Regions from separate parts of the Pseudoalteromonas sp. T1lg22 genome, predicted to be linked through region 1. Evidence: predicted binding sites of a transcription regulator. Region 1 holds the regulator's gene; each other region holds the start of a gene.

Region 1 (10,088 bases):
ATTCCCGCCGGCTTTCGCGACCCTGATGGTCAGTGGGTGGCACTGACCAAGCGCGTGCGTAATGTTTATTCGTCAAAAGACAGAGTCGGCAAGCTAGATAGCCTGAGTTACGAAGACCTGGCCACGGATGCGTATGCCAACAAGGTTTGTATGCGTCCGGGCAAGCACCCTTATAACCTGGGTTTGGTGGCATCCATGATAGCTCACCATGGTGAAGCCGAGACGAAAAAGTGGCTCGAAGGCCTAAAAGCCAACCTGGCGCGTAAGCCGCAAGGAAATGACCGCGCTCAAGTGAGAGCGGTGAAAGAGGGCCTGTGTGATGTGGCCATAGGTAACAGCTATTACTTCGGCAAAATGATGCAGGATGAGCAGCAAAAGGCCTGGGCGGATGCCGTGTATATCAACTTCCCTAACCAGCAAGACCGTGGCGCTCATGTGAACGTCTCTGGTGTGGTACTGACCAAGCACTCGAAAAACAAGGAAAATGCCTTGAAACTGATCGAGTTTATGACCGACAATACGGCACAAAATATGTATGCCTCCGTCAATATGGAATATCCGGTGAAGCCGGGTGTGCCCTTGTCTGAGCTGGTTGCGTCCTGGGGTGAGTTTAAAGAAGATACGCTGCCGCTGGGGGAAATTAGCAAGCACCGTAGCGCCGCGTTACGACTCCTTGACGAGGTTAAATTCGACCTTTAACTGATTAGTTTCAATGCAGTTTAAATTTTCGCTGTCCTGGTGGCAGCTGATTGCGTGGACGACAGGCTTAGGCCTGTCGTTGCCGTTAGGCTTCCTGATTTTTGAATCCTTGCAAAGTGATCCTCTGGTGTTTGCGCATTTGTGGGAAACCGTGCTGTGGGATTATATTGGCAACACCATCTTGTTGATCCTTGGCGTGGCCTTGTTGAGCTGCGTGATAGCGCTGCCGCTGGGATGGTTGGTGGCCTATTGTGATTTCCCCGGTAAAAAGCTTTTTTCCTGGGCCTTGATGTTGCCCCTGGCCATGCCCTCCTACCTGATTGCCTACGTGTATACAGATTTGTTCGACTATGCGGGGCCAGTGCAAATTGCGCTGCGCGATGCCTTTGGTTGGCAATCTCCCGACGACTATTGGTTTTTCGATATCCGCACCCTAGGCGGTGCCATAGTTATGCTGGCCTTGGTGTTATATCCCTATTTGTTTCTAATTTTTAAAACGGCGCTTAAGGAGCAGTCACATAAGCTGGTGCAGGCCGCGGAGATCATGGGGAATACGCCGGTGCAAAGCTTTTTTAAGATCAGTCTGCCTTTGAGCCAGGGCGCCATTGCCGCGGCGGTAGCGTTGATCAGCATGGAAGCCATGGCCGACTTTGCCACCGTAAGTTACTTTGCCGTCAGCACCTTAACAACCGCCGTTTATGATACTTGGTTTGGTTACTACTCCTTGACCGCGGCGGCGAAAATTTCCGGCATCATGCTGCTAATTCTGTTTGTGGCGATTTTTATTGAGCGCTATTCCCGTCGTAATCAGGCTGTGTTTGAGCGACAAACCCAGCCCAGTGATGAGTCTCTCTATCCGCTCACCGGTGGCAAGGCATTCGCCGCCAGCGCTTTTGCCAGCCTAGTATTATTGGTCGCCTTTGTGGTGCCGGTCTGGGTGCTCGGGGGTTATGCCATCGATTACTTCGAGCAGGCCTGGAACAGCGAGTTTTTCCTTTATGCCTGGCAAAGCCTGAAGATTTCCGCTCTGGTGAGCGTCCTGGCTATTACCCTGAGTATCTTGGTGGTTTACTTTCAGCGCTTAACGCCTTCGCCTGCCAGCCTTTGGCCTGGGCGTCTTGCCAGCACAGGCTATGCCTTACCGGGTACGGTACTGGCCATCGCCGTGTTGTTGCCGCTGACGACTCTGGAAGAGAGCATCAATCTGTGGCTTGAGCCCTACGATAAGGCTCCTGGGCTGTTCTTAAGCGGCACCCTGTTTGCAATTGTGTTTGCCTATGTGGTGCGCTTTTACGCCATTGCCCACGGCAGCATAGAATCGAGTTTTAGCCGTATTAGCCCGAGTTTGGATATGGCCAGCCAGTCCATGGGGCGCAATGCGAGGCAAACCCTGACCAGTGTACATATTCCTATTCTGAAGCGGGGCATTTTAACCGCAGGATTATTGGTCTTTATCGAATGTATGAAAGAGCTACCAGCGGCCTTGCTGCTGCGGCCTTTTAACTTCGAAACCCTGGCCACCCATGTGTTCCAATATGTCAGCGACGAACAGCTTGAGCTGGCCTCGGTGGCGGCCTTGTTTATCGTCCTTGTGGGTCTTATTCCGCTTTATTTTATTAACCGCTCTATGGAGCAAAAACACTGATGACGGCACAGCTTCATTTAGACAATATCAGCTTTAACTATGGCGAGCGTGCCGTGGTGGATAACCTGAGCCTGCATTTGGGCGATAACGAAATTCTTTGCCTGTTAGGAGCCAGTGGCTGCGGCAAAACCACCACTCTTAAGGCCATCGCCGGTTTGCTGCGCCCGCATCAAGGGGTTATCCGTCTCGGCGAGACCATTTTATGCGACGATAATCGCTTTGTGGCGCCTCAGCATCGTAATATGGGCATGATGTTTCAGGACTATGCCCTATTTCCACACTTAAATGTGGCCCAGAATATCGCCTTTGGTTTAAAGGCCATGACCCGGGCCAACAAGGTGCAGCGGGTTAAGGAAATGCTGGCGCTGGTCCATCTCGAAGACTGTGCCAACCGCTACCCGCATCAGTTATCCGGTGGCCAGCAGCAGCGAGTCGCCATCGCCCGAGCCTTAGCCTATAAGCCTAGCCTCTTGTTGTTGGATGAGCCTTTTTCCAATATTGACCATCAGGTGCGCTTTCAGCTGATCGCCGATATTCGTCGCATTATTAAAGACCAGCAGGTGTCGGCGATTTTCGTGACTCACTCCAAGGAAGAGGCCTTTGCCTTTGCCGATACCCTGGCGGTGATGCATGAAGGGAAAATTGCTCAACAGGGTACACCGCAGCAGCTTTTTCATCACCCGCGCTCGAAAGTGGTGGCCGAGTTTCTTGGCTCAGGTTTATATCTGGATGCGCAAAAACAGGATGACTATCACTTTGAAACCCAGTTTGGCGTGGTTCAATCGCACCAAGCGGTGGCGGGTAATGAGCTTACCGGGCAGTTATACGTGCGCCCGCACGACTTGCAACTGATACGCGATGACAAGGGGCCTGTAACCGTTGTGTCTAAGCGTTTTGTCGGCACCGAGTATGTGTATCGGGTGCAGGTGTTAGGGCAAGAGATTGAAATACCAGTAAAACAACCTGAACAAGAGTTTTTGCCGGGACAAAGGCTATCTATTACAATTAGTTCCCATGCGGTGAATTTTTTCACCGCCTAAAACAGCCCCAGCCCGCAGCGCAGGCGGGCACAATCCAAGAATAAAAACATAGGAAATTAGATGGCCAAAGCGCAATCCGGCGTGTGCGCGCAAGCTAACTTACATGGCTTGCATCTGTTTTTTAATGTCCTTGATGGTCAGGATGAAGCACTCAAGGGCAAACTTGCTCAGCTCCTCGATGTACAGACAGAGTTTGACGAGCGCTTCTCTGAGGCCATGGTGGCCAGCTTTGTTGCCATCGGCGCTCAGTATTGGCCGCTATTACACCCCCAACGTACACCATCAACACTCACGAGTTTTCCTCGTATCAGTCATAGCGATCATAGCGTCGGTGTGCAGCCATTCGATTTATTTGTACAAATACGCTCGGACCGTGAAGACGTAAATCATCTTTTTGGCCAGCGGGTTTTGCAATTGTTGGCAGGGAAGGTGGAGCTGGTCGAGGAAATCAGCTGTTTCCGTTTTCTCGATGGCCGCGACTTTAACGGCTTTGTTTATGCCCCGGATACCCCTTTCGGGCGCCAGAAAATGCTTACCGCTCTAGTCAGTGACGAAGAGTATTTTGCGCATGGCAGCTATATCCATGTGCAGCGCTTTACCCATAACCTCACGTCTTGGCAGGCACTAAGTCAGGAAGAGCAGGAGCTGGTAATGGGGCGCACGCGTCTTGACAGTGAGCTGTTGATGCCGCTTAGCGCCAACAGTCATGCGGTGTGCACCGAGTTAAAAGATGAAAAGGGCCAGCCGCTGTTATTACATCAGGGTATGCCCTTTGCGAGTATGAATAAACAAGGTCTGCTGTCGGTGACCTGCGCCGCCAGTGGTAATGCCTTTGCGCAAATGCTTAATAGTCAGCTGGGTAATTATCTGCATTATGATGCCTGGCTCGACTTCACCCAGGCGGATATGGGCGCGGCTTTCTTTGCACCCTCGGTGGAATTACTGAAAAGTTTATAAGTAATTGAACAAAGAAAAAGAGGCGAGCGCCTCTTTTTTTATACGTTATCGAATAGTTTGCGTACCCGATCTAAGGTGACATCGATTTCAGACACCTTGGCGGGAGCGATAAAGATGGTATCGTCACCGGCTATGGTGCCCAGTACGCCATCGGCCTTGCCCAAGGAGTCGAGCAGGCGGGCAATCAATTGCGCCGCACCCGGGCTGGTGTTGATGATGATCATCATTTCATTGTGAACTATATCGATCACCAATTGGCGCAGTGGGGACTTAGCGGTTGGTACGGCGAGTTCGGCCGGCAAACAGTACACCATTTCCTGTTTGGCATTACGGGTTCGCACCGCGCCGAATTTACTAAGCATGCGCGAAACCTTGCTTTGACTGATGTTGTCAAAACCTTGTTCTTTAAGGGCGTCGACAATCTCACCTTGTGAACCAAAGTTTTCTTCTTTAAGAATTGCCTTAAAGGCTTTTACCAAAGCTTCCTGTTTTTCTTGCGCTTGCATAATGTCATTCTTCTTTGCAAATTGTTGTCAATATTCTACCTAAGAAGTCAGTGTATTTCATCTTAGTAGGGTCTGTTGACCTTTGCTGTTTGTTTCTTCAGCAGTTTGTAGTGTATTTATACAAGGCGGCACATGTGTGGTGTAGTTATTCTACATGAACATGTAACAACACAGTAGAAATGCGCTACAAGCGCTGCCCTACGGGTTCATCTAAACGCATCCTGCTCTGTGTTACTCGCTATGTACATAGAATGACTATGCACCATAACGAGCGTCGTGACCAGAATGCGTTTAGATTGAACATAAAGTAAACCTCAAAGATAAACAGACCCTAGAATCTTTACAGTTAAGTTTACGACTATGGTCGAGATTATCCTCAAAATAACGCGGATTAATTTGTCTTTATCGCCTATTTTCATTATCTTTAGGCCATCTTTAGGTCTGATGACCCTAATCTCACATAACCTAGTCTCGTTATTTACGGAGAATTAAAATGAAAGTTGCCGTTTTAGGTGCTGCCGGTGGTATCGGTCAAGCGCTATCTTTACTACTAAAAAATAGCCTTCCTGCTGGTTCTGAACTGTCTCTATACGACGTAGCGCCTGTTGTTCCTGGTGTTGCCGTAGACCTATCACACATCCCAACTGCAGTAGCAGTAAAAGGTTTCGGTAAAGACGACCTTGATGCAGCACTAAGCGGTTGTGACGTTGTTTTGATCCCAGCGGGTATGCCACGTAAGCCGGGCATGGATCGTGCTGACCTATTCAACGTAAACGCGAGCATCATCCAGACTCTTGCTGAAGGCATAGTTAAAAACTGTCCTAAAGCCATGGTGGGTGTTATCACTAACCCGGTAAACGGCACTGTGCCAATCGTTGCTGAAGTATTCAAAAAAGCGGGTACTTATGACCCAGCTCGCGTATTCGGTGTAACAACGCTTGATGTTATCCGTGCCGAGACTTTCGTAGCTGAGCTTAAAGGTCTAGACGTAAGCCAGGTTAAAGTTCCTGTGATCGGTGGTCACTCGGGCACTACGATTCTTCCTCTTCTTTCACAAGTGGAAGGAGCTACTTTCTCTGACGAGGAAATCGCAGCACTTACTACACGTATTCAAAACGCGGGTACTGAAGTTGTTGAAGCTAAAGCCGGTGGCGGTAGCGCAACACTTTCAATGGGTGCAGCGGCAGCACGTTTCTGCCTATCACTAGTGAAAGGCCTACAGGGTGAAGACGTGATCGAATACGCTTACGTTGAAGGTAATGGTGAAGACGCACAATTCTTCGCACAGCCAGTACGTCTTGGTAAGAACGGTGTTGAAGAGCTTCTTTCTTACGGCGAGCTAAGCGCGTTTGAGCAAAAAGCAAAAGACGACATGCTTGCAACTCTGAACAAAGACATCCAAGAAGGTGTCGACTTCATGAATAAATAAGCTAACGCCTTTGGGCAGTTAGTCGCATCCCTTGAGTATTACTCGCGGATGCATAAGCCTCTACAGATTGTTGTAGGGGCTTTTTTTATGCCTTTTTACATACAATTAACTGGTTTGACCATTTGTTACCGAGCGAAAATTACTTTCACTTTTGTTCATATCTTACATACTGAAGTGAATAAAAATGGCGGTGTATAGCGGCAATTTTGACAGCCTGAGGGGAATCTGATACCTTATCCGCACTTTTTGGTATGACCAATTTACCCGAAGCTAAAGATAACCATGTCATTAAAAGTCAAAGCAGCGAAACTTTCGGATGTGATCCTAGCGCAACTTGAGAACATGATTCTCGAGGGCTCGTTAGCACCGGGTGAAAAATTACCGCCGGAGCGTGAGCTTGCGAAACAGTTTGAAGTCTCTCGTCCGTCGCTGCGCGAAGCAATTCAAAAACTCGAAGCCAAAGGCTTAGTCACTCGTCGTCAAGGCGGTGGCACCTTTGTAAAAAACCAGTTGGAGGAAGGGTTAAGCGATCCGCTTTTCGAGCTGATCAGCAAGCACCCGGAATCACAATTTGATTTACTAGAGTTTCGTCATGCCCTTGAAGGAATTGCGGCTTACTATGCAGCCTTGCGTGGTACCCAAACTGATTTTGACAAGGTTAAAGAAAGCTTTGAAAAAATCGCTCAGGTAAGCGATGACCTGGCGGCGAAGGCCAAAGCCATCAATGCCTTTCATTTTTGCATCGCCGAAGCGTCACACAATGTAGTTTTGCTGCATTTGGTGCGCGGTATGCAGGCCTTGCTGGAGCAAAATGTCCTGCAAAACCTGCAGGTACTGATGAAGAAAACCGAGGTGTCACAGCAACTTGCTGAGCACCGTCAAGTGTTGATGGGAGCCGTTATTGAAGGGCACCCAGAGCAGGCACGTCTAGCCAGTAATGCCCACTTAGCCTTTATCGAAGAGGCATTATTGGAAGCAACCAAGGAGCACTCACGTATCGAGCGCTCATTGCGACGTACCCGCACACAATAAAATTCGCTTTAAGCCCCTGTGGAGCCTTGCTCGCACGGGGGCTTTTTAGCATTTTAAATTCGTATTTTAAACATAAGGAAAACTCCATATGTCTGAAGTCAATAAAGTTGACGTAGACGCATTAGAAACCCAAGAGTGGTTACAAGCCCTTGAGTCTGTAGTGCGTGAAGAGGGTGTTGAGCGAGCGCAATTCATTCTTGAGCAAGTGCTAGAGCAAGCGCGTTTAGACGGTGTTGATATGCCAACCGGCACCACCACTAACTACGTTAATACCATCCCTGCAGATCAAGAACCTGCATACCCGGGTGATGTAAATATCGAGCGCCGTATCCGCTCTATCATCCGTTGGAATGCGATCATGATTGTTCTGCGTGCGTCTAAGAAGGAACTTGACTTAGGTGGACACATGGCGTCTTTCCAGTCGTCAGCAGCCTTCTACGAAGTATGCTTTAACCACTTCTTCCGTGCTCCTAATGAGCAAGACGGCGGTGACCTGGTTTATTACCAAGGCCACATTTCACCGGGTATTTATGCCCGTGCTTTTGTTGAAGGTCGTTTGACTGCAGATCAGCTTGATAACTTCCGTCAGGAAGTGGATGGCAAGGGTCTTCCTTCCTACCCGCACCCGAAATTAATGCCAGAGTTCTGGCAGTTCCCAACCGTATCCATGGGTCTGGGTCCAATTGCGTCAATCTATCAAGCACGTTTCCTTAAGTACCTAGATGGTCGTGGTCTTAAAGACACATCTAACCAGCGCGTTTATGCCTTCCTGGGTGACGGTGAGATGGATGAGCCAGAATCACGTGGTGCGATTTCATTCGCCGCTCGTGAAGGTCTGGATAACCTATGTTACCTAATTAACTGTAACCTGCAGCGTCTGGATGGACCTGTAATGGGTAATGGTAAGATCATTCAAGAGCTTGAAGGTCTGTTCAAAGGTGCCGGCTGGAACGTGATCAAGGTTGTATGGGGCAGTGGCTGGGATAAGCTGCTTGCTAAAGATACAACAGGTAAGCTACTTCAGCTTATGAACGAAACGCTTGATGGTGACTACCAAACCTATAAAGCGAAGGATGGCGCCTACGTACGTGAGCACTTCTTCGGTCGTTACCCAGAAACTGCAGCCCTTGTTGCCGATATGACTGACGAAGAGATCTTCGCCCTTAAGCGCGGTGGTCATGAGCCGTCGAAACTATTCGCAGCGTTCAAATCAGCACAAGAAACCAAAGGTCGTCCAACTGTAATCCTTGCAAAAACCGTTAAAGGTTATGGCATGGGTGATGCTGCTGAAGGTAAGAACATCGCGCACCAGGTTAAGAAAATGGACATGACCCACGTAGCGCACCTACGTAGCCGTCTTGGTCTAGATGACTTGGTATCTGAAGATGATTTAGCAAATCTTCCGTACCTAACGCTAGAAGAAGGTTCGAAAGAGTACGAATACCTGCACGCTCGTCGTAATGCCCTACATGGTTACACACCGCAGCGTCTTCCTAACTTCAGCGAAGAGCTAGCATTACCTCAGTTAGATGCATTCAAGCCACTGCTTGAAGAGCAAAAGCGTGAAGTTTCAACGACCATGTCTTTCGTACGTACCTTAAACGTACTTCTTAAAGACAAGGGCATTGGTAAAAACATAGTGCCTATTATTGCCGATGAAGCCCGTACTTTCGGTATGGAAGGTCTGTTCCGTCAAATCGGTATTTATAACCCGCGCGGCCAGAACTACAGTCCAGAAGACCGTGACATCGTTTCTTACTATAAAGAAGACCAAGGTGGTCAGGTACTGCAAGAAGGTATCAACGAGCTAGGTGCAATGTCTTCATGGGTTGCTGCAGCAACCTCATACAGCACCAACGATCTACCTATGATCCCATTCTATATCTACTACTCAATGTTTGGTTTCCAACGTGTAGGCGATATGGCGTGGATGGCCGGTGACCAACAAGCACGTGGCTTCCTTCTAGGTGCAACGGCTGGTCGTACAACGCTTAATGGTGAAGGTCTGCAGCACGAAGATGGTCACAGCCATATTCTTGCAAACACAGTGCCTAACTGTATTTCTTACGACCCAACGTTTGGCTACGAAGTTGCTGTAATTATCGAAGACGGTATCCGTCGCATGTACGGTGAGAACCAAGAGAACGTCTTCTACTACCTGACTCTGATGAACGAGAACTATCATCAGCCGGCAATGCCAGAAGGCGCCGAAAAAGGTATTCGTAAGGGTATCTACAAGCTAGAAAGTTACGCTGGCAGCAAAGGCCAGGTACAGCTTCTAAGCTCAGGTACTATCATGAATGAAGTACGCAAAGCAGCGCAGATACTTAGCGATGACTACGGCATTGCCTCTGACGTATTCTCGGTAACCTCATTCAATGAGATCACCCGTGATGCTCAAGACGCAGACCGTTACAACATGCTACACCCAGAAGCAGAGGCAAAAGTGCCTTATGTAACTTCTGTACTAGGTGATGCACCTGCGATTGCTGCGACTGACTACATGAAGAACTATGCAGAGCAAATTCGTGCCTTTATCCCGGCTGAGTCTTACCGCGTACTAGGTACCGACGGTTACGGTCGTTCGGATAGCCGTGAAAACCTACGTCGTCACTTCGAAGTGAACGCAGGTTACGTGGTAGTTGCCGCACTGACTGAGCTGGCTAAACGTGGTGATGTTGAGAAGTCTGTAATTGCCGAAGCAATTAAGAAATTCAACATCGACGCAGACAAGATTAACCCGCTGTACGCTTAAGAGGTTAGCAATGACTATTGAAATT
Region 2 (10,088 bases), on a different contig from region 1:
TGACTCCGATACCCACTCAGCCGTGAGCCTGGCGCTGGAATACCGTTTTTAACAAACGGCCAGCGCGGCACAGGCCGAGAAAGTCCCGGTTAACCACCAGCACTATTATCATCAAGGCATCATTCAAATTGATGCCTAACGAATACAGAGTCCACAGCCACCAGGGTTCGTAGTTACCCGCTACGCCCAGATCTAAATACATTGCTATATGCAAAATTGCATTGAGCACCAAGCCCACAGCACAATAATATAAGGCAGGAATTTTCTCCCGCTTTCTTTGCACCACAAACAAAGCGACCAAGGTCAACAAATCGGCACTAGCCCAGAAGGGATATACGTAAGTCACATCAATAACAGAAGTGATGAAATAAGAAAGGTTAATGGTCAGGCAGAGCCATAAGGGCGAGCGCGCGCGATAACCAACCTCGGAGTAACTGACAAGGTTAAACAGCAACGCCATCATAAACCCCCAATTTACGAAGGTACTTAGTAGCTGAGCTAATTCTCCACTGGCAAAAAACATCTAATCCAGGCCTTTATTTTAATTATTATCTCGCCCTACATAGGCTTTTAACCCCAGCCCAAACGATAAGATCTGATATCACACAACTTAAGAAGTCTAAGACTTTAGTCGCTGCATTCGAGTTGGATGCACAAATCAAAGGGTTGAGAAATATAACACCTTATTAACAGAACAACTAGAAACACCGCATCGATTATTGCGAATACCTCAAGCATAAGTGGTAGCAAGGCTATTAAATATCAATTTATAAGTTGTTGGGGGCAGGAGCAGTGTCAACCGTATTGAGTATGGGTTATCCCTATTAATCAAGGCATTAAATGTCGGGCTATGTCTTCGTTGCGAGAATAACTTTTAATGGAAGAGTCATTGTGATTGATTCTCGCTAATAACGAATTAGAGCAATGGTGCACTCTATTGTATCTGAAAGGTCCGAGGGTATTTATTTAGAAGTGACGATTTTTTGGCTTGAAACTTGTCTTTTCACATAGTCTTTAAGCGTAATAAAACCAAGAATATCTCGATCAACGATTAGCGCAACTATCATTAACAAGTCTGATAAGTTTATGCCTATAGAGTAAAATCCCCACAACCACCATTTTTCTCGATTGTCTAACACCACAATATCCAAATGCATCAGTAGGAGTAGGATTGAGTTAAATATCAAGCCCGCTACGGCATAGATAACTCCAGGAGAAGGCTTGGCTTTTTTGAAGAAAAACACAGGCAAGATAACAAGCAAAGTGACTAGATCGTAAATAAGCCAGGTTTTGTACACTTCTGAACCGCTAAAAACGCTATTAAAGTGATCACTCGTAAAATAAGACGAAAACATGACGATGCTAACAAAAAGAAGTTTAAAATCTTCCTTAGCCTTAAAAGCTATTAGCATTAAATTGAAAAACATAGCCATCAGAAAGCCCCAAACCACAAAGCCTCCCATAAAAATAACTAAGCTTTTCTCAAAGAACATCCGTCATCTCACTCTTAGTTCTCTTTCTTCGGTGGACCGAGAACCACATCAGCACCACAGCGCTGGATATTAGCTTCGCTTAGGATTAGCGCACTAGTTGAGCAAGTCACTGTATCAGATTGCAGTGCCTAAACGCTAGTGGTTTGCGTTGTATGCTTTTGAATTTGCTGGTGTAATTTTTTAAACTCAGATTTGAACTTGTGTGCTGGTATTAACTGATTTAGCGATTGATCTGGTCAGAGAGGAACGCGCGCCAAAACTGGCAGCGCGTTCTAGATTTTAAGCAATTAGCTTACAAGGTATCTCGCCTATGGGAACATGCTGGAGGTAGAAGTCCATGGCCACCTCATCGCAATTCGCCTTGCGCAGACAAAGTTCACAGTCTTTCATTACCTTCTCAGGTAAGCTGTCCTTACTGCTTTGCTCGAATCCAAGTTTAGCGAAGAAGTTGGGGACACGAGTTAAGACTATCACCCTTTTCAGCGCCAATTTTTTGGCTTTTACAAGCAAGTGATCCACCAGCATACGCCCCTGTCCTTTGACGCCACAATCCGGATTGACTCCCAGCGAGCGAATCTCCGCCAAGCCGGTATCATAGATATAAAGCGAAGCACAGCCGGTGACCTTACCATTGACCTCGGTAACGGCAAATTCATTGATCGAGTGCACCATATCGCTTTTGGCACGCGGCAAATTTTCACCGACCTTGGCCCAATACTGGATCAGCTCGCTAATGGCTTCAACATCATGCAAGTTGGCGTCACGCACGGTAATAGTGTGCTGTTGCTGTGCATGCTTAATGGCATGGGCAACCTGCTGCGGCGAGGTGCCACCCAAGGCCTTACGTGCCTGCAGGCACGCATCCAGCTCAAGTACCGGATACACATCTTCTTCGATAACACTGCTCACCGCCTGGAATTGCTCAAGGGTCAGCTGTTCCAGGTTTTTACCTTCGCCTATGGCGACCTGCACCAATTGACCGACGATATGATGTCCTTCACGGAAAGGGATCCCCTTAGCAACCAGGTAGTCCGCCAGCTCGGTAGCATTGGCATGGCCGCCTTGGGCCGCTGCTCTAGTTCTCTCACCATTGACCTTAATGCCGTTGATGCAGGATTGCGCCATATGCAAACAGGCCAACCAGGTTGGCAGCGCATCAAACAAGCCTTCCTTGTCCTCTTGCATGTCCTTGTTATAGGCCAAGGGCAAAGATTTAAGTGTCATCATCATGGCACTCATGGCGCCAAAAACCCGTCCGGTTTTACCACGGATCAGCTCCAGGGCATCTGGGTTTTTCTTTTGCGGCATCAAGGACGAGCCGGACGTGACGTTATCCGCCAGCTCCACAAAGCCCGCCTCACCTGAGTTATAGAAGATCAAATCTTCAGCAAAACGCGACAGATGCAGCATGGAAATCGACGCCGTGCTTAACAGTTCAACCACAAAGTCCCTGTCCGACACTGCATCCAAACTATTGCGCGTTGCCTGAGCAAAGCCAAGATCCTGAGCCAACAACTCACGGTCGATGGCATAAGCAGTACCGGCTAAAGCACCGCTGCCCAGTGGACATTGATCCATACGCTTAACCGCATCTTGTAGACGGCTGGCATCACGCTCAAGCATTTCCACATAGGCCATACACCAGTGGCTAAAGAGCACCGGCTGGGCCCGTTGCAAATGGGTATAACCAGGCAGAACCGTTCCAAACTCCCGCTCTGCCAGGGCAAGTAGCGACTGCTTGGTGGCAATAAGGGCATCGGCAATGGTGCTCGCGGTTTGCTTACACCAGAGGCGGAAGTCGGTGGCCACCTGATCATTCCGGCTACGTCCGGTGTGCAACTTCTTACCCAGGTCGCCTACCTTATTGATCAGCGCCGCCTCAACATGCGAGTGAATATCTTCTTCGCCGCTGAGGGCAACACTATCAGGGTTTGCCTGAACCTCTTCAAGCAGTTCATACAATGCCGCCACCAAACGCTGGTGCTCGTCATCGGTTAACACGTTAACGCGGTTTAACGCCCCCGCCCATGCCACAGAGCCGATAATGTCTTGCTCCGCCATCACATAATCAAACGGCAAAGAATCGTTAAACTGTTTAAATGCTTCATCCGGACCCGATGAAAACCGTCCGCCCCAAAGTGCCATTGCCTTCTCCTACCTTACTTCTTCAACGCCGCTATTCTGCTTGATAGCGAGAACAAGCGAATAAAGCCTTCGGCGTGTGATTGGTCATATACATCATCGGCGCCAAAGGTAGCGAAATCTTCGCTGTATAGGCTGTTTGGTGATTTCTTCTGCACCGCCACAACCTGACCTTTATACATTTTCAACACCACTTCACCACTGGCAAACTCGGCAAATGCCTCGGCCGCTGCCAGAATGCTGTCTTTTAATGGCGTAAACCAACGGCCGTCATAGACCAGGTGTGCAAACTCACCGCCCAGGGTTTCTTTCCACTTACGACTGGCCTTATCCAGAACCAACTCGTCAATGGCCTGCAGCGCCGCCATCATTACTGTGCCTCCCGGAGTTTCGTAACAACCGCGCGACTTCATACCCACCAGACGGTTTTCGACGATATCGACACGGCCAACACCGTGAGGCGCCGCCAGTTCATTCAGCTTCACCAGACACTGATACGGGCTGAGTTGCTCGCCATTTACCGCGACGATCTCGCCTTTTTCGACGCTGATGCTGACCATTTCTGGCTGATCCGGTGCTTGCTCTGGTGAATTAGTCCAGGTCCATACCTGCTCGCTTGGCTGACACCAAGGGTCTTCCAACTCGCCGCCTTCATGAGAAATATGCCAAGCATTGGCGTCACGGCTGTAAATCTTGGTCGCCGATGCGGCACAAGGAATGTTGCGCTCGGCCAGGTAATCAAGCAGGGATTCACGGCTGGAAAGATCCCACTCACGCCAAGGGGCGATCACTTTAAGATCCGGCGCCAGGGCGGCAAAACAAGACTCGAAACGCACCTGATCATTACCCTTACCGGTACAACCGTGCGACAAGGCATCGGCGCCAACCTTACGGGCTACTTCAACCTGGGCCTTGGCAATAATAGGACGAGCCATAGAGGTGCCAAGCAGATAGGTACCTTCATAAATAGAGCCGGTTTTCAATGTTGGGTAGATATAATCGGCAACCATTTCTTCTTTAAGGTCAACGATATGGCACTCAGATGCGCCCGAGGCAATGGCCTTTTCTTCCACCCCTGCAAGCTCTTCTGCGCCCTGGCCCACATCGGCCACAAAGGCAACCACTTCACAGCCGTAGTTTTCTTTTAACCAAGGCACAATTGCCGAGGTGTCCAAACCACCCGAGTAGGCCAATACAACTTTTTTAATAGTGCTCATCTCAAGTCCTTAAAAATTTGGGTTTAATAATGTAACTAACAGGGCGTTTTGTGCATGCATGCGGTTTTCCGCCTGTTGAATAATCTTAGAATAGTCGCTGTCCATCACTTCAGAGGTAATTTCAAACTCACGATGTGCGGGCTGACAATGCAAAACCGTTTGTGCTCCGGTCATATCTAGCAGCTGTTTGTTAAGCTGATATGGCATATATTTTTCTTTTACCTGCTCAAGCGGGGTGGTATCGCCCATGGATACCCAGGTATCGGCATACAGAGCATTGGCGCCCGCAGCCGCTTCCACTCTGTCACTGACCAGAATAGAGGCGCCCTTGCTGGCGGCGATCTGCTCTGCCTGCTTCACAATCTGCGCATCCGGGCTGCTGCCTTTAGGGCATACGGCCACAAAGTCGGTACCCAAAGTAGCCGCCAGCAACATCAGTGAGTGAGTGACATTGTTGCCTTCACCTAAATAAGCCAACTTAAGTTGACTGACATCGCCATGCACTTCCTGTAGCGTCAAAAAGTCGGCTAATGCCTGACAGGGGTGGTATAGATCGCACAGCGAGTTCACTACTGGCTTGGAAGAAAACTCGCCCAGCTCTTCAAGCGTTTTATGCTGGTTAACCCGAGCCACAATGGCATCGGCCCAGGTGCTGATATTCAGGGCAAAGTCTTTCACCGACTCCCGCGAACCCATGGCGCCGTTTTGCTGGTCAAGATACACCGCATGGCCGCCGAGTTTGTTTATGCCGATATCAAAGCTCAACCGCGTACGCAGGCTCTGCTTTTCAAATAAGGTGACGATAGACTTGCCGGCCAGCGCCTGAGCATAATCCTGCGGCTGCGCCTTCATTTTTTGCGCCAGGGATAAAAGCGTTAAAATCTTTTTTTCGTCCAGCTCAAGGCCGGTAATAAAATCTTGTTTCATGGTGTTATCTACATACTAATTTGGGTGCCAACATGCTCTCCTTGGAGCAATGCAATAAGGTTTTCTGGCTTTTGCCAGCTGGAGATATACACACCACGTCGTAAATGCTGGGCAGCAAGAAGGCTGGTCTTTACTTTGACCTCCATCCCGCCCGAGATAACTCCTTGTGCTATCAGGTCTTCGATTTGTGCTTTATCTAGTTGATGCAGGGCTTGACCTTGTTGGTCCAGCACGGCTTCCACATCCGTCATAAAAATAAGTTCGGCGCCAAGTAGCTTGGCGATGGCCGCCGCTGCTTCATCGGCGTTAACGTTGTACCAGTGTCCTTGCTCATCAAAACCAATAGAGCTCACTAGCGCCAAGCGTCCGGCTTCAATAAGCAGGGGTAAAATAGAGTCAGCAGTGGGGATACACTCACCGACCTGGCCCAGTGCCTTTAGCTTTTGCTCGGCGTTAATACCCGCCTCAAACAGGCTCAAGCCCACTGGCTGTAACTTGTTTTTCAGCGCTGCACCCAGTAATTGCTTGTTAGCACAACCGGCCAGGGCGCCGACGATATAAGGCATTTGCTCCACCGGGCTAATACGTAAGCCCTGATGTTTGGCGGTAGCAAAACCTGCGTCTTGCAGCCAGCTGTCAACAAGAGCACCGCCGCCATGGACAACCACGAAATTCGCCTGTTGCTGCGAGCCCAAAGCCACAAAGAGCGCATCAAGCGCCGCGGGATTATTTAATACCGCACCACCGAGTTTGATTACCCAAGTTTTCTTAGTAGTCATCATGTGTTCCTCATACCAAACCGGTGTTAATGGCCAGGCCCGCATTCAGGTTCATACACTGCAGTGCTTGACCCGAGGCGCCTTTCAGTAGGTTGTCTATGGCGGCGCTGACAATCAGCTGCTGCCCTTTTACATGCCAACCAAGGTCGACATAGGGTTGATTTTCTATGCCCTTAATGGAGGCCACCTGATTGGCGCCCAACAGGCGAATTAGAGGTTCGTCGGCCAGTACCTGGTAGGCACTGCTGACATCATCCAGGGTCACACCGGCATTTAAGGTGGCGTAAATAGTGGCCAAAATGCCGCGTTTAAAATTACCCAGATGCGGCGTAAAGAGCACAGGATGCTGCAAAGACTGCTCGATTTCCGGTGTATGACGATGGTTAAACAAACCATAAGGAGCCAAAGAGACTTCACAGAAGTGGGTGCCGATAGCGGCTTTTCGCCCGGCTCCTGTTACCCCAGATACCGCATTGATGATCACCTGCTGATCGCCAGCCAACAAGCCCGCCTGCTGCAAAGGTTTAAGGGCATTTAAACTGGCGGTCGGGTAACAACCAGCCACAGCCACCAACTGCGCGGTCTTAAGCGCTTCGCTGTGCCATTCCGCCAGACCATACACGGCCTGCGCTAACAGCTCGGGATGTTGATGGGTGAAACCATAGAATTCTTCATACAAATGGGCATCGGCAAGACGAAAGCCACCGGATAGATCAAACACTTTCAAGCCATGGGCAAGAAACTGAGGAGCCAGATCTACACTGACTTTATGATCTGTACACAGACACACAGCGTCGGCCTGCGCAGCTATGCTGGCAATCGCATTATCGTCCATGCCTTGCAGCGGCAGATCCACTATGCCCTTATGCTCTGGATACAGGGCACTTAGGGGCTTATGAAGATCCGCACTGCCGGCCGAAACATAACAGCCAACAAGTTCAAAGTGAGGATGTGTTGCGACTAATTTGGCTAGCTCTGCACCGCTGTAGCCACTCGCGCCAATAATTACAATATTCATTAATTACACTCAAAATCAGACAGTAAGTAACGGGCGAGACGCCCGACGAAAAAAATCGAGTACACAAGGGAGATATGTGTACTCGAACTATCGTCGTGACGTTATGCTAAAGAGGTAGTGAACCATTAAACCGAGCCAATATTTATGCTTAAAATGTGAATTGATATTCACTATAAAGGCATTTATATTGTTATGCAATCTTTATGAATAAATATTTGGAATTTATATGTCGAACCCAGACTTTCTGACGCGCTACCAGCAGCTTATCGCCGCCCCCTCGATAAGCTCCCTCGATCCTGCGCTTAGCCAGAGTAACCGTGGCGTTATTGAACTGCTGGCAACCTGGTGCGAGTCCCTGGGTTTTCACTGTGAAGTTATTGAACTGCAAAGCGCCCCCGGAAAATACAATCTGCTGGCCAAACGCGGCAACGGCGCCGGTGGTTTAATGCTGGCCGGGCATACGGATACCGTGCCCTTCGACCAAGGCCGCTGGCAGCGGGATCCCTTTAAGCTTATAGCCGAAGACAACAAGCTCTATGGCTTAGGCAGTATTGATATGAAAGGTTTCTTTGCTTTTGTGCTCAATGCTATTGCCGAGCTCGATAGCAGCAAGCAACAACGCCCCTTATTGTTGTTGGCCACCGCCGATGAAGAAACCACCATGGCCGGAGCTCAAGAGGTGGCCCGTTATCCGGACCTTAAACCCGAGCGCTGTATTATCGGCGAGCCCACCGACATGGTGCCGGTATTTACTCATAAGGGGCATATGACCTCGGCGATTCGCATTGTTGGTAAAAGCGGCCACAGCTCAGATCCAGAGCGCGGCATAAATGCCATTGAAGTGATGCATTTGGTGATTCAAAACCTGCTGAAGTTAAAAGAAGAGTTAAAGAATAAATATTCAGTTCCCGATTTTGCTATTCCCTACCCAACCCTGAACCTGGGTCATATCCATGGTGGCGATAATGCCAATCGCATTTGTGGCTGCTGTGAATTACAACTGGATATGCGCCCACTGCCCGGGCTTAGCATCGCCGAGCTGCAGGCCATGCTGCTTGATGCTACCAAGGATATCAATGCTCGCTATCCAGGCTCTGTGGAGGTTTGGGATATGCACGAGCCCATTCCAGCCTTCGCCGGCACCAAGGACAGCGCCCTGGTAAAACTGGCAGAAAAGCTTTCGCAACAGCAGGCGGTGGCGGTTAACTACTGCACCGAAGCGCCCTTTATCCAACAGCTGGGCTGTGAAACCATAGTCATGGGGCCGGGATCTATCGAGCAGGCGCATCAGCCTAATGAATATTTGGCCATGGAGCGTATCTTCCCTTCACAGCAGATCATAAAAGAGCTTATCTATCAAAGCTGCTGGTAAACAGGCATAAAAAAAGCCCCTCAATGTGAGGGGCTTTGTTATCTAATCAACAAGATTCAAAGGATTACATCAAGCCTAGCTTTTTAAGCTCAGCTTCAACCATTGTATTAGAAAGTGGCACATAACCGTCTTTCTCAACAATTGTTTGACCTGTTTGTGAAAGTACCATTTTAATAAACTCAGCTTCGATAGGCGCAAGCGGTTTATTTGGATGCTTGTTCACGTAAACGTATAGGAAACGTGATAGTGGGTACTTACCAGTAGCAACATTCTCTAGAGTTGCATCTACGAACTTGTCGCCTTTCTTCGCTAGAGGTACGGTACGAACACCAGAAGTTTTGTAACCGATACCAGAGTAACCGATAGCGTTAACTGATGATGAGATTGACTGTACTACAGAAGCAGAACCTGGTTGCTCGTTTACGTTGTTACGGAAGTCACCTTTACAAAGTGCTTTTTTCTTGAAGTAACCGTAAGTACCAGATACCGAGTTACGACCGTAAAGCTGGATGTCTTTAGCAGCCCAGTCGCCCTCTAGGCCGATATCGCCCCAACGGTTAACTTCTTCTGCTGCACCACATTTACGAGTAGATGAGAAAATAGCATCTACCTGGTCGATACGTAGACCTTCAATTGGGTTGTCCTTGTGTACGAATACAGCTAGAGCATCAATCGCTACGCGGATTTCAGTAGGCTTGTAACCGTGACGCTTTTCGAAAGCTTCGATTTCTTTCGACTTCATCTTACGGCTCATAGGGCCAAAGTTCGCTGTGCCTTCAGTCAATGCCGGTGGCGCAGTAGATGAACCAGCCGCTTGGATCTGGATATTTACGTTAGGGTAAATACGCTTATATTCTTCTGCCCAGAAAGTCATCATGTTGGCTAAGGTATCAGAACCTACTGATGAAAAGTTACCAGAGATGCCGCTTGTTTTTTCATATTCTGCGATAGCTTGATCTGTGGCCATCGCCTGACCTGCAGTTAGGGCACTAACAGCAACGCCCATTGCAGCAACTAAGTTTTTAAATTTCATTGGGTTCTCCAATTTATCGTCCCATGTTTCAACTGTGACCATTGTGCAGTGACAAAATGACAGTTAGATTACTCGAAAATGACAATTTTATGACTTTGCCGATAGTG
Region 3 (10,088 bases), 130 kb from region 1:
GGCCGGCGGCCCTTTTCCAGTATGGAGTTACATACCCTGTTTTCCGGGTATATTTATGGCGATGACAAGCAAGCGCGCGAGCAGCCCAAGCATTGGCATTTTTGGCTGCCGCTGCTGGCCTATTACAGCGGTGGTTTTAGCGATGAACTCGCTTCCTTAGAACTGGGTGATGTCGATATCACCAGCACTATACCGGTTTTACACCTGCACACCCATGGCAAGATCAAGGCTCGTAAAATCCCCATCCACCCGCATTTGTTTGCCTCTGGCCTGAGCGAGTATGTCGATTTCGTCAAAACGCAGCAGCACAGCCGCTTATTATTCGACTTACCATCAAAGTCAGGGCGTTACAGTGAAAAGGCCCGTATTTGGTTCTCTGGTGAGGGCGAACGCGCTGGGTATATGCAAAAATGCCATCTGCCGACCGTGGATCAACAAGGTCATAAAACCGCGCTCAGCAGTTTGCGCCTTAACTTTGAGCAAAGCATTCGCATCAGCGCCATGCAGCTTGGCTGCAAACCCGGCTTTTATTATCTGATGGGGCTAAAAGACTACCCCGAAGATGATTTTGCCGATCTGCGCACCCTGCAAAAAATTGTTCGCGGGGTACGCATAGTGAATGCTCATAGCCATTGGCAGCGCTTCTGCGCCCGCAGCTAACTAGGGCGCCTTATCCTCACAGACAAAAGCCAGCTTATCGCCCTCGGGCAAATAGCTCAGTCGGGTGATATTTCCTGCACAGTATTCGCTTAAGTCATGCCACAGGGTAGCCGCTTTGGCGCTCTGTAACTGCTTTTGATATACCCGCCCGCCGTAGGCATAAGCTATGCTCTTATCCGTCACCCAGGTATAGTCCTGCACTCCTTGTGGCAAACGAAACAGCTGGGTCACGGTTTTCGTGTCTGGGGCAAAGCTGCTAAACCAGTTTTGCAAGTCCTGCTGCTGGGTAAAGGTGAAGACGCCCAGCACCGGGTTATAGCTAAAGCCACGACCCGGATTATCCGCCACATGATGGATTTTTTCCGGCTCGGCCAGATTAAAATATTTGGCGCTGTGCGGCTCACCAAGAGCAAACACCAGCAAGTCCTGCCGTGCTCCCCAAGCGTGATAACCTATGGTCAGGCTGTTATCCAGGATGCGTGTGCTCGGCGCCGACTCACCCAAGGGGTAAGACCAAAGCTTTTGGCTGGCATCGGGTTCAACCACCACGGCCGATAAGGCGTTTAAACCTGGCACCAAGGTTGGCGAATATTCGCTGTAAGCTGGGGTGTTACTGATATTACGGCGGTCTTGGGTGGCGAAGTCGTAAAAGAAGATCTCCTTTTGTGCCTGCTTATCAGTGCCGATTTCATAACTGTAGTAGACGCCAGCTTTACTTATCGCCGGTTGATTGCTGTAAGTCCCGCGCTCGCTCACCGCCAGCACTTCGGCTTGTCCCTGCTCATCGTGTTGCAACAGCAGGATTTGGCTCTGGGCCAAGGCCAGCGGGCTGCAACACAGCAAGCTTAATACCTTTAAAGTCGTTAATTTCATTATTGTTTTCGTTCTTATTTTTGCTCTTAAATTTGCCCTTCTATACTAGCGTGAAATCCCTTTAGGGCAAACCGCGCCTTGATTTAACATGGAAGCCCCTTTATAAAGGGTATTTGAGTTAACAAACGATTAATCTTATGTCGGCCAAACATCCCATTGTCGCGATTACCGGTTCTTCAGGTGCGGGCACTACCACCACCACCAATGCCATTAAGCATATTTTCCGCAGCCTGGACGTCAACGCCGCCTTTATCGAAGGCGATAGCTTCCACCGCTATACCCGCCCCGAGATGGATAAGAAAATACGCGAAGCAGAGCAACAAGGTCGTCATATCAGTTATTTTGGTCGTGAAGCCAATGATTTTGCCGCCCTCGAAAAGCTGTTTACCAACTATGGCGAAACCGGCAGCGGCAAGGTGCGTCGTTATCTGCATACCTTTGATGAAGCCGTGCCCTACAACCAACTTCCGGGCACCTTCACACCTTGGCAGGATTTAGAAAGCGGTACAGATTTGATGTTCTACGAAGGCTTACACGGTGGTGTGGTGGATGAAGAACATGATGTGGCCAAGCATGTCGACCTCCTGATTGGCATGGTGCCCATCATCAACCTTGAGTGGATACAAAAGCTGATCCGCGATACCTCGGAGCGTGGACACTCCCGAGAGGCGGTGATGGACTCCATACTGCGCAGCATGGATGATTACGTAAACCATATCACCCCACAGTTCTCGCGCACTCATATTAACTTTCAGCGCGTGCCTACTGTGGATACTTCCAACCCTTTTAGTGCCAAGGACATTCCATCGCTGGACGAAAGTTTTGTGGTGATCCGTTTTCGCGGCATCGACAGCGTCGACTTCCCCTACTTTTTGCAGATGATAGATGGCAGCTTTATGTCGCGAATGAACACACTTGTGGTGCCCGGCGGTAAGATGGGTTTGGCAATGGAGTTATTATTAACGCCGCTGATCAAAGAATTGTTAGTGAAAAAGCGGGCTTTAGAACATTTAGCGCCAGCAGATTTACCCATCTAGCCGGCGCTAATAAAGCTTAAAGGATTAAGCTTCTGGCAGGTTGCGACCGTAGAAGATCTCTTGGATCTCGCGGTTTAAACGCTCACGAATTTCTTCCTGCTCGCTTTCTTCAAGCTCATCGGTAGTTACACCGAACAGGTAAGTATTTAAATCCGTTTCTTTAAGCATCATCTTGGTGTGGAACAGGTTCTCCTGGTACACATTCACGTCCATCATCTGATACAGCTCTTTGGTATCATCAGTCATGTAATTCTGAATAGAATTAATGGCATGGTCGATATAATGCTTAACACCGTTAACGTCACGGGTAAAACCACGCACACGGTAGTCAATAGTTACCACGTCCGATTCCAACGAGTGGATCAGGAAGTTCAACGCTTTTAGTGGCGAAATAATGCCACAGGTTGATACTTCGATATCGGCACGGAAGGTACAAATACCATCATGCGGGTGCGACTCTGGGTAGGTGTGCACACAAATATGGCTTTTATCCAGGTGCGCAACCACAGACTCGGGTAATGGCCCCGGCGTTTCTTCGCTGTCAAAGCTCTGTTCGTCTACCGGCTCTTCCGAGATCAGAATAGTTACACTGGCCCCTTGAGGGTCATAATCCTGACGGGCAACATTAAGGATATTGGCGCCAATAATGTCAACGACTTCACCAAGAATGTCCGTAAGACGATCAGCACTGTATTGCTCATCAATATATTCAATGTATTCTTTACGTTGTTGCTCTGTTTTCGCATAGCAAATATCGTAAATACTAAAACTTAAGCTTTTGGTTAAGTTATTGAAACCATGAAGCTTAATTTTATCAAAGGGCTTGTTCACTATAAACCAACCTCAAACCTAGTCACAAAAGTCACTCAGGGACTCAAAAAAGAGGGCGGATTTTAGCCCAATTTGGCTCCCTTAAAAAGTACTTTTTAAACGATTTCTTGTACTTCAAAACTATGGGTTATTTGCACCGACTTTTCCAGCATAATCGCCACCGAGCAATATTTATCCGCAGACAGGGCTACGGCACGCTCAACATGCTTCTCGCTCACCTCGGTACCGGTAACGATAAAGTGCAAATTAATCTTTGTAAACACGCGAGGTGTTGTCTCGGCACGCTCACCGCTTAGCTGCACCTGCACACCACTTACCTGCTGACGCGCCTTTTTTAGAATGCTAACCACGTCCACCGATGAACATGCACCCGCCGACATTAACACCATTTCCATCGGCGACGGCGCCTTAGGATCACTGCCAGTATCAAACACCACGTTATGGCCAGAATGTGAAGTACCGATAAAGGTGTCGCCCTCAACCCACTTTACGTTTGCTTGCATGTAAACCTCGTTGTTTAAATTAAAATCTCAGCGATTGTAAAGCAGCACGCCGATGATGCAAACCTGCATTTATTCCCGCTGCGATAATTGCGCTCATGCGCAGGACGAGCGGTTATTGAGCCACTGATGCCATGGCGTTATCGAATAGTTTTTTACCAAACTGGCAACTTCATCGATAAAAACGCGCAGCTCCCGAGTCACCTAAAGACAAAAAGCAGCCTAAGCTGCTTTTTTATCCACAAGAGCTGATCAGTCCAGGCTTAAGCCCGGGCTAAGCGTGTCCGGCAGGGTCAGCTGCTCCAGCTCTACCGAGGCTACCGGGTAAGCGCAATAGTCCGCGGCATAGTAGGCGCTGGCTCTGTGGTTACCAGAGGCGCCAATACCACCAAATGGCGCCGCACTTGACGCACCTGTGATAGGACGGTTCCAGTTGACGATACCGGCACGAATACGACGCAGGAAGTATTCATAGTCCGCTTCGTTATCACCCAGTAGGCCGGCAGACAGACCATAAGCGGTTTCATTGGCTTTCTCGATGGCGCTATCGAAGTCGCTGTAACGGAATACCTTAAGCAGCGGGCCAAAATGCTCGTCATCCGGGAAGTCTTGTACCGAGGTACACTCGATAATACCCGGAGTAACAAAACCTGTGCCTGCAGTGTGCGTCAGTTCCAGCAATGGCTGAGCACCTAGCTCAACAAGCTGTTGCTGCGCCGCCACCATGCCCTTGGCTGCTGCTTCGGAGATCATAGAACCCATAAACGGCTGCTCGGCGGCATCATAGTCGCCAACCTTGATGTTTTTAGTGGCCGTTAGCAGTTGCGCCAAAATAGCATCACCCAACTCGCCTTCAGGCAAGAAAAGCTTACGCGCACAGGTACAACGCTGGCCGCTGGAAATAAAGGCCGACTGAATAATATCGTGCACCGCCGCCTTGATATCGCTGACATCTTTAACGATAAGCGGGTTGTTACCACCCATTTCCAAAGCCAGGATTTTACCCGGCTGACCGGCAAACTGCTCATGCAGGATATGACCTGTACGTGATGAACCGGTAAAGAATAGACCGTCGATACCCGGGTGTGAGGCCAAAGCCTTACCGGTTTCAACTTCACCCTGAACCAGGTTAAGCACACCATCAGGCAGACCCGCTTGTTGCCATAGTTTCAAAGTAAACTCGGCTACTGCCGGAGTCAGCTCAGAAGGTTTAAACACCACGGTATTACCCGCTAAAAGCGCCGGTACTATGTGACCGTTAGGCAGGTGACCTGGGAAGTTATAAGGACCAAACACAGCTACTACACCGTGGGCACGGTGACGAATAACGGCTTTACCCACTGGCATGGCATTTTCTACCGTGCCGGTACGCTCTTGGTAAGCTTTTTCTGAAATCGCTACCTTGCCCACCATGGCGGCGGCTTCAGTGCGCGTTTCCCATAAAGGTTTACCGGTTTCCTGGGCGATAATTACCGCCATTTCTTCGCTGTTCGCCTTCAGCTGCTCGGCGAAGGCCTGAACTACAGCCAGACGCTCGGCAAAGGTTTTATCCGACCAAGGGATAAAAGCATTGCGCGCCGCTACAACGGCGTCATTTACCTGCTCGGCGGTGGCGCTGTTGGCCTGCCAAAGCTGTTCGTTGTTAGCAGGGTTTACCGAGCTAACTGCATGGCCCTGACCTGCAAGCCATTGACCATTAATAAATTGTGCTGGATGAGACATAAATATGACTCCTTATAATGCTGCCACGCACACCTGGTCGCCGCTCTGTACTTTGAGCGCATCGGCGGTGCTTTGCGTTAAAATAATTTCGGCGTCATCGCCACCATCTAGATCCACCTCAACCACCAGGGCACGGTAATCTTCAATGTTCTGATTGGCCACCATCACCGCGTTGTCGCCCTGGCTCTCACCTATCACTACGGTGCGCAGGCCACTGTTGATAACGGTGCGGATATTGTCGACCTTGGCTTCCACCGTAGGACCGGCATCGAAAATATCGACATAGCCGTTAAAGGTAAAGCCTTCGCTTTTAAGCAATTCAATGGCTGGACGCGTATTGGTATGAACCTGGCCTACAACCTGCTGCGCTTCTTTGCTCAGCAGGTTTACGTAAATCGGGTATTTCGGCATCAATTCGGCGATAAAGACCTTCTGGCCTATGCCGGTCAGGTAATCCGCGGTGGGGAAGTCCATGCTGAAAAAGTGCTCTTCAAGCCACTGCCAAAACGGACTGCTGCCCTGCTCGTCGGATACACCACGCATTTCGGCGATCACTGTGTCAGCAAAACGCTCACGGTGCTGGTTAATAAACAAGAAACGCGATTTAGACAGTAACTTGCCATTAAATTTTTGCCGATATTTTTCCTTCAGGAACAGCGTACAAAGTTCGGTGGCGCCGGTGTAATCGTTACACAGGGTTAGAATATCAACCGCCTTGTACACACCTAAGGTGCGAGACGAGTGGATCACTTTGGAAAGGTGGTAGTGATAAAATGCATCATCTAAACCCACCGCAGCTTCAATGCCACAGGTACCGGCGATTTCACCGGTTTCGCTATCTTCAAGAACAAACAAGTAGCCTTCATCACCGGCTTTTGCTGTCGGCTTGGCGAAGGATTCAATAGAACGGGTGATCTTATTCTGCAACAACTCTTCATTCAGTGGCAGCGAGGTAAAACCATGCCCCGACTCCTCGGCGATAACGAGCAGCTCTTGATAATCTTGTTGTCGGATTGGGCGAAGAACCATCATAGATCCGCTTACTCCCTAAAGGTTAAACCATAACAAGCCTGGCGCCGCGCCATGCAGCGCCAAACTTCAAATTGACCGGCGTTCTAGTAGTTAGACAGAGCGCCGTGGTGAAGTGCTTAAACTAGGCTGGCAACCGCTTTTTCAAAGCGTGCCATGCCTTCACGAATCTCTTCTTCGCTGATCACCAATGACGGTGTAAAACGTACCACATCGGCACCGGCCACAAGCGACATCAAACCTTGTTCCATGCTGGCAACCAGGAATTCACGGGCACGACCCTTGAACTTATCGTTCACTACTGCACCGATAAGCAAGCCTTTACCACGCACATCACTGAAAACATCGTACTTAGCATTGATGTCATTTAGAAGTTGCTTAAATAGCGCTTCTTTTTCTTTTACGCCTGCTAATACCGCAGGGTCATTGATAGTGTCGAAAGCCGCTTCGGCTACCGCACACGCCAGCGGGTTACCGCCGTAGGTTGAACCGTGCGTACCCGGCTTAAGGTGCTTGGCAATCTCTTTAGTGGTCAGCATGGCACCGATAGGGAAGCCGCCGCCCAAGGCTTTAGCCGAGCTCATGATATCTGGAGTTACACCCAGACCCTGATAAGCATAAAGCTCACCGGTACGGCCAACACCTGTTTGTACTTCATCGAAAATAAGCAGTGCATTGTGCTTATCGCACAACTCACGTACGCCCTTAACGAAATCAGCTTCAGGAGCAATGATGCCGCCTTCACCTTGCAATGGCTCCATCATAACCGCACACGTGTTGTCATCGATCAATGACTTGAATGCTTCCAGGTCGTTGTAATCACAATGCACAATATCACCCGGCTTAGGACCGAAACCGTCTGAATAAGCAGCCTGGCCACCCACGGTTACGGTAAAGAAGGTACGACCGTGGAAGCCTTGGTTAAAGGCGATGATTTTTGATTTTTGTGCACCGAAGTTATCTAGGGCCCAGCGACGAGCAAGCTTTAGTGCCGCTTCGTTAGCTTCCGCACCCGAGTTGGCAAAATAAACCTGCTCGGCAAAGGTCGCGTCGGTCATTTTCTTCGCCAGGCGCAGTGCCGGCTCATTGGTCCAGATATTCGACAGGTGCCAAAGTTTCTCGCCCTGCTCTTTTAATGCCGTAACTAGCGCTGGATGACAATGACCCAAACAGTTAACCGCAATACCACCGGCAAAGTCGATAAACTCACGGCCTTGCTGGTCCCATACACGAGCACCTTCGCCGCGTACCGGGATCACATCCGATGGGTTGTAGTTAGGAACCATTACTTCATCAAATAAAGCGCGATTAACTGTCATTTTCTTTCCTCATTGAGTATGGCGTTAAAAGTGGGTACCAAGTACAGGTCTGGGGACCTTAAAGCTAGTGCAACACTCTTAACAAGGCTATGAAATCCGCCATTAAGGCGACGGACAAAGCACTACATGAATAACATCATTATTTCAGAAAAAACCCGTAAAGTCTCATGCAAAGCTTTCATGCAGACCCCGTAAACACAGGCATTGAGGGTAGATTTTCACCTTGAGTGAATAACTATTTTAGCGCCATTAATAAAGAAGCCATATGGCATGAGTTGCCGCCGTCAAAGCACATACTGAACAGTATTTGAATGAATATACGTAAAAAATTTACAAAATATTTTCAGCAACGGCTTATTTTGCATCAGTTTGCTGGGTGAAAGTACCTAAATCGATACCATATCAAGGGGTAAGTTGAGGATTTTGCAGACCAAGAGAGCCACAGCATAACCGCCGTTCATCTGCTACAACCAATGGTTCTGGCAAGAGCCATAGGCCTGCACCAGAGTTTTGGCCACGCCGCTGAACTATGACGGCTTACCTAAGCGAAGTAATAAAGCACAGGCTTAAGCTTCAATGTCTTCTTTAATAAAGAGATGTAAGTTAGTACTCACATTAGCGCTAATAATCTACGCCTTTAGACTTGAAGAAAGTGCGCCTGCTGAGTTGCTATATTCTGAGCGTTAATTTCGCTCGATAAAGTGCTTTAGCATGTCCAACCCGTGCTGGGTAAGAATGGCTTCCGGGTGAAACTGAATCCCTTCTAAGGCCTTATCGGTATGCAATAAGCCCATGATTTCATCCATCTCACCCTGCTCATTCTCGGTCCAAGCGGTAATTTTCAGCTCGGCTGGTAAGGTTTCCGGGGCCACCACCAAGGAATGATAACGACACACCTCAATGCGCTCGTCTAATCCGGCAAAAACGCCCTGCTGTGTAGTACGTATCACAGAAGTTTTACCATGCATAACCTCTCTGGCACGCACCACTTGAGCGCCTAAGGCCTGGGCTATGGTTTGATGTCCCAGGCAAACACCAAGAATAGGAATACTGCCCTGAAAACGGCGCACCAGATCAAGGGAAATACCCGCCTCATTGGGACTGCATGGTCCGGGCGACAGTACTATATGCTCGGGTTTAAGCGCTTGAATATCGGCCAGGGTCAATTCATCGTTGCGCTTAACCAAGACTTCCTGGTCAAGACGCTGGAAATACTGCACCAAGTTAAAGGTAAATGAGTCGTAGTTGTCGATCATTAATAACATGGAATCTTCCACTAAAAAGCCAAGCATTTACACGCTTGGCTTTGGATTAGTCTATTTCTGCCCTAACGCTTAAGGACGCGGAATAAAGCCAAGTGCGTCGTACACTGCTTTTAATGTCGGCGCTGCCTTCGCTCTGGCTTTCTCAGCGCCGCTGCGCATGATCTGATCCAACAACGCCTGATCCGCACGGATCTCTTTAAAGCGCTGTTGAATAGGCTCAATCATGGCTACCACGGCATCGGCGGTGTCCTTCTTCAGGTGACCATACATCTTGTCTTCGTACTCAGGCACTAGATCATCGATAGAACGCTTGGTTGCTACCGACAGTAAGGTCAACAAGTTTGATACGCCCGGCTTTTCCTGACGATCAAAGTAAATACGTGCCTGCTCGTCAGAGTCTGTCACCGCTTTTTTCAGCTTTTTCTCGATCTTCTTCGGCTCGTCCAGAAGCATGATGTAACCATTTGGGTTTTCGTCCGACTTGGACATCTTCTTCAATGGATCCTGCAAGCTCATTACACGGGCACCAAACTCAGGAATATAAGGCTCTGGCAGCTTAAATACTTCACCATAAAGGTTGTTAAAGCGCGTGGCGATATCTCGGGTCAGCTCCAAGTGTTGCTTTTGGTCTTCACCTACCGGCACCTGATCCGCCTGATACAGAAGGATATCGGCCGCCTGTAACACAGGATAGGCAAACAGGCCGACATTGACGTTGTTGGCGTGCTTGGCCGACTTATCCTTGAACTGTGTCATGCGGTTAAGTTCGCCCATTTGCGCGTAGCAGTTCAACACCCAGGCCAGCTGCGCATGCTCAGGCACCTGAGATTGCACGAATAACGCTGCTTTTTC

Evidence for each region. Region 1 encodes ArgR, which controls arginine synthesis, uptake and breakdown. Its sites were predicted from a motif close to ANTGAATANNTATTCANT; they were not measured.
Region 2: the regulator ArgR is predicted to act here: its motif matches at 7,731-7,748, upstream of argC (N-acetyl-gamma-glutamyl-phosphate reductase).
Region 3: the regulator ArgR is predicted to act here: its motif matches at 8,198-8,215, upstream of C2M24_RS10790 (aspartate aminotransferase family protein).

What each region holds. Positions count from the first base shown of each region.
Region 1 covers NZ_PQBY01000016.1:116,056-126,143, reverse strand. The annotation lists gene C2M24_RS10150 (Fe(3+) ABC transporter substrate-binding protein) at 1-699, shown strand, start outside; gene C2M24_RS10145 (ABC transporter permease) at 713-2,344, shown strand; gene C2M24_RS10140 (ABC transporter ATP-binding protein) at 2,344-3,384, shown strand; gene C2M24_RS10135 (Dyp-type peroxidase) at 3,445-4,341, shown strand; gene argR (transcriptional regulator ArgR) at 4,380-4,847, opposite strand; gene mdh (malate dehydrogenase) at 5,341-6,276, shown strand; gene pdhR (pyruvate dehydrogenase complex transcriptional repressor PdhR) at 6,559-7,308, shown strand; gene aceE (pyruvate dehydrogenase (acetyl-transferring), homodimeric type) at 7,397-10,063, shown strand; gene aceF (pyruvate dehydrogenase complex dihydrolipoyllysine-residue acetyltransferase) at 10,074-10,088, shown strand, end outside.
Region 2 covers NZ_PQBY01000006.1:333,662-343,749, forward strand. The annotation lists gene C2M24_RS03745 (capsule assembly Wzi family protein) at 1-52, shown strand, start outside; gene C2M24_RS03750 (hypothetical protein) at 17-463, opposite strand; gene C2M24_RS03755 (hypothetical protein) at 963-1,493, opposite strand; gene argH (argininosuccinate lyase) at 1,773-3,638, opposite strand; gene C2M24_RS03765 (argininosuccinate synthase) at 3,653-4,852, opposite strand; gene C2M24_RS03770 (ornithine carbamoyltransferase) at 4,862-5,779, opposite strand; gene argB (acetylglutamate kinase) at 5,788-6,558, opposite strand; gene argC (N-acetyl-gamma-glutamyl-phosphate reductase) at 6,569-7,576, opposite strand; gene argE (acetylornithine deacetylase) at 7,803-8,948, shown strand; gene C2M24_RS03790 (PstS family phosphate ABC transporter substrate-binding protein) at 9,013-9,981, opposite strand; gene phoR (phosphate regulon sensor histidine kinase PhoR) at 10,069-10,088, opposite strand, start outside.
Region 3 covers NZ_PQBY01000016.1:245,661-255,748, forward strand. The annotation lists gene C2M24_RS10755 (hypothetical protein) at 1-660, shown strand, start outside; gene C2M24_RS10760 (hypothetical protein) at 661-1,533, opposite strand; gene C2M24_RS10765 (phosphoribulokinase) at 1,671-2,570, shown strand; gene speD (adenosylmethionine decarboxylase) at 2,595-3,401, opposite strand; gene C2M24_RS10775 (OsmC family protein) at 3,497-3,904, opposite strand; gene astD (succinylglutamate-semialdehyde dehydrogenase) at 4,154-5,623, opposite strand; gene astA (arginine N-succinyltransferase) at 5,636-6,655, opposite strand; gene C2M24_RS10790 (aspartate aminotransferase family protein) at 6,772-7,971, opposite strand; gene C2M24_RS10795 (anthranilate synthase component II) at 8,655-9,236, opposite strand; gene trpS (tryptophan--tRNA ligase) at 9,306-10,088, opposite strand, start outside.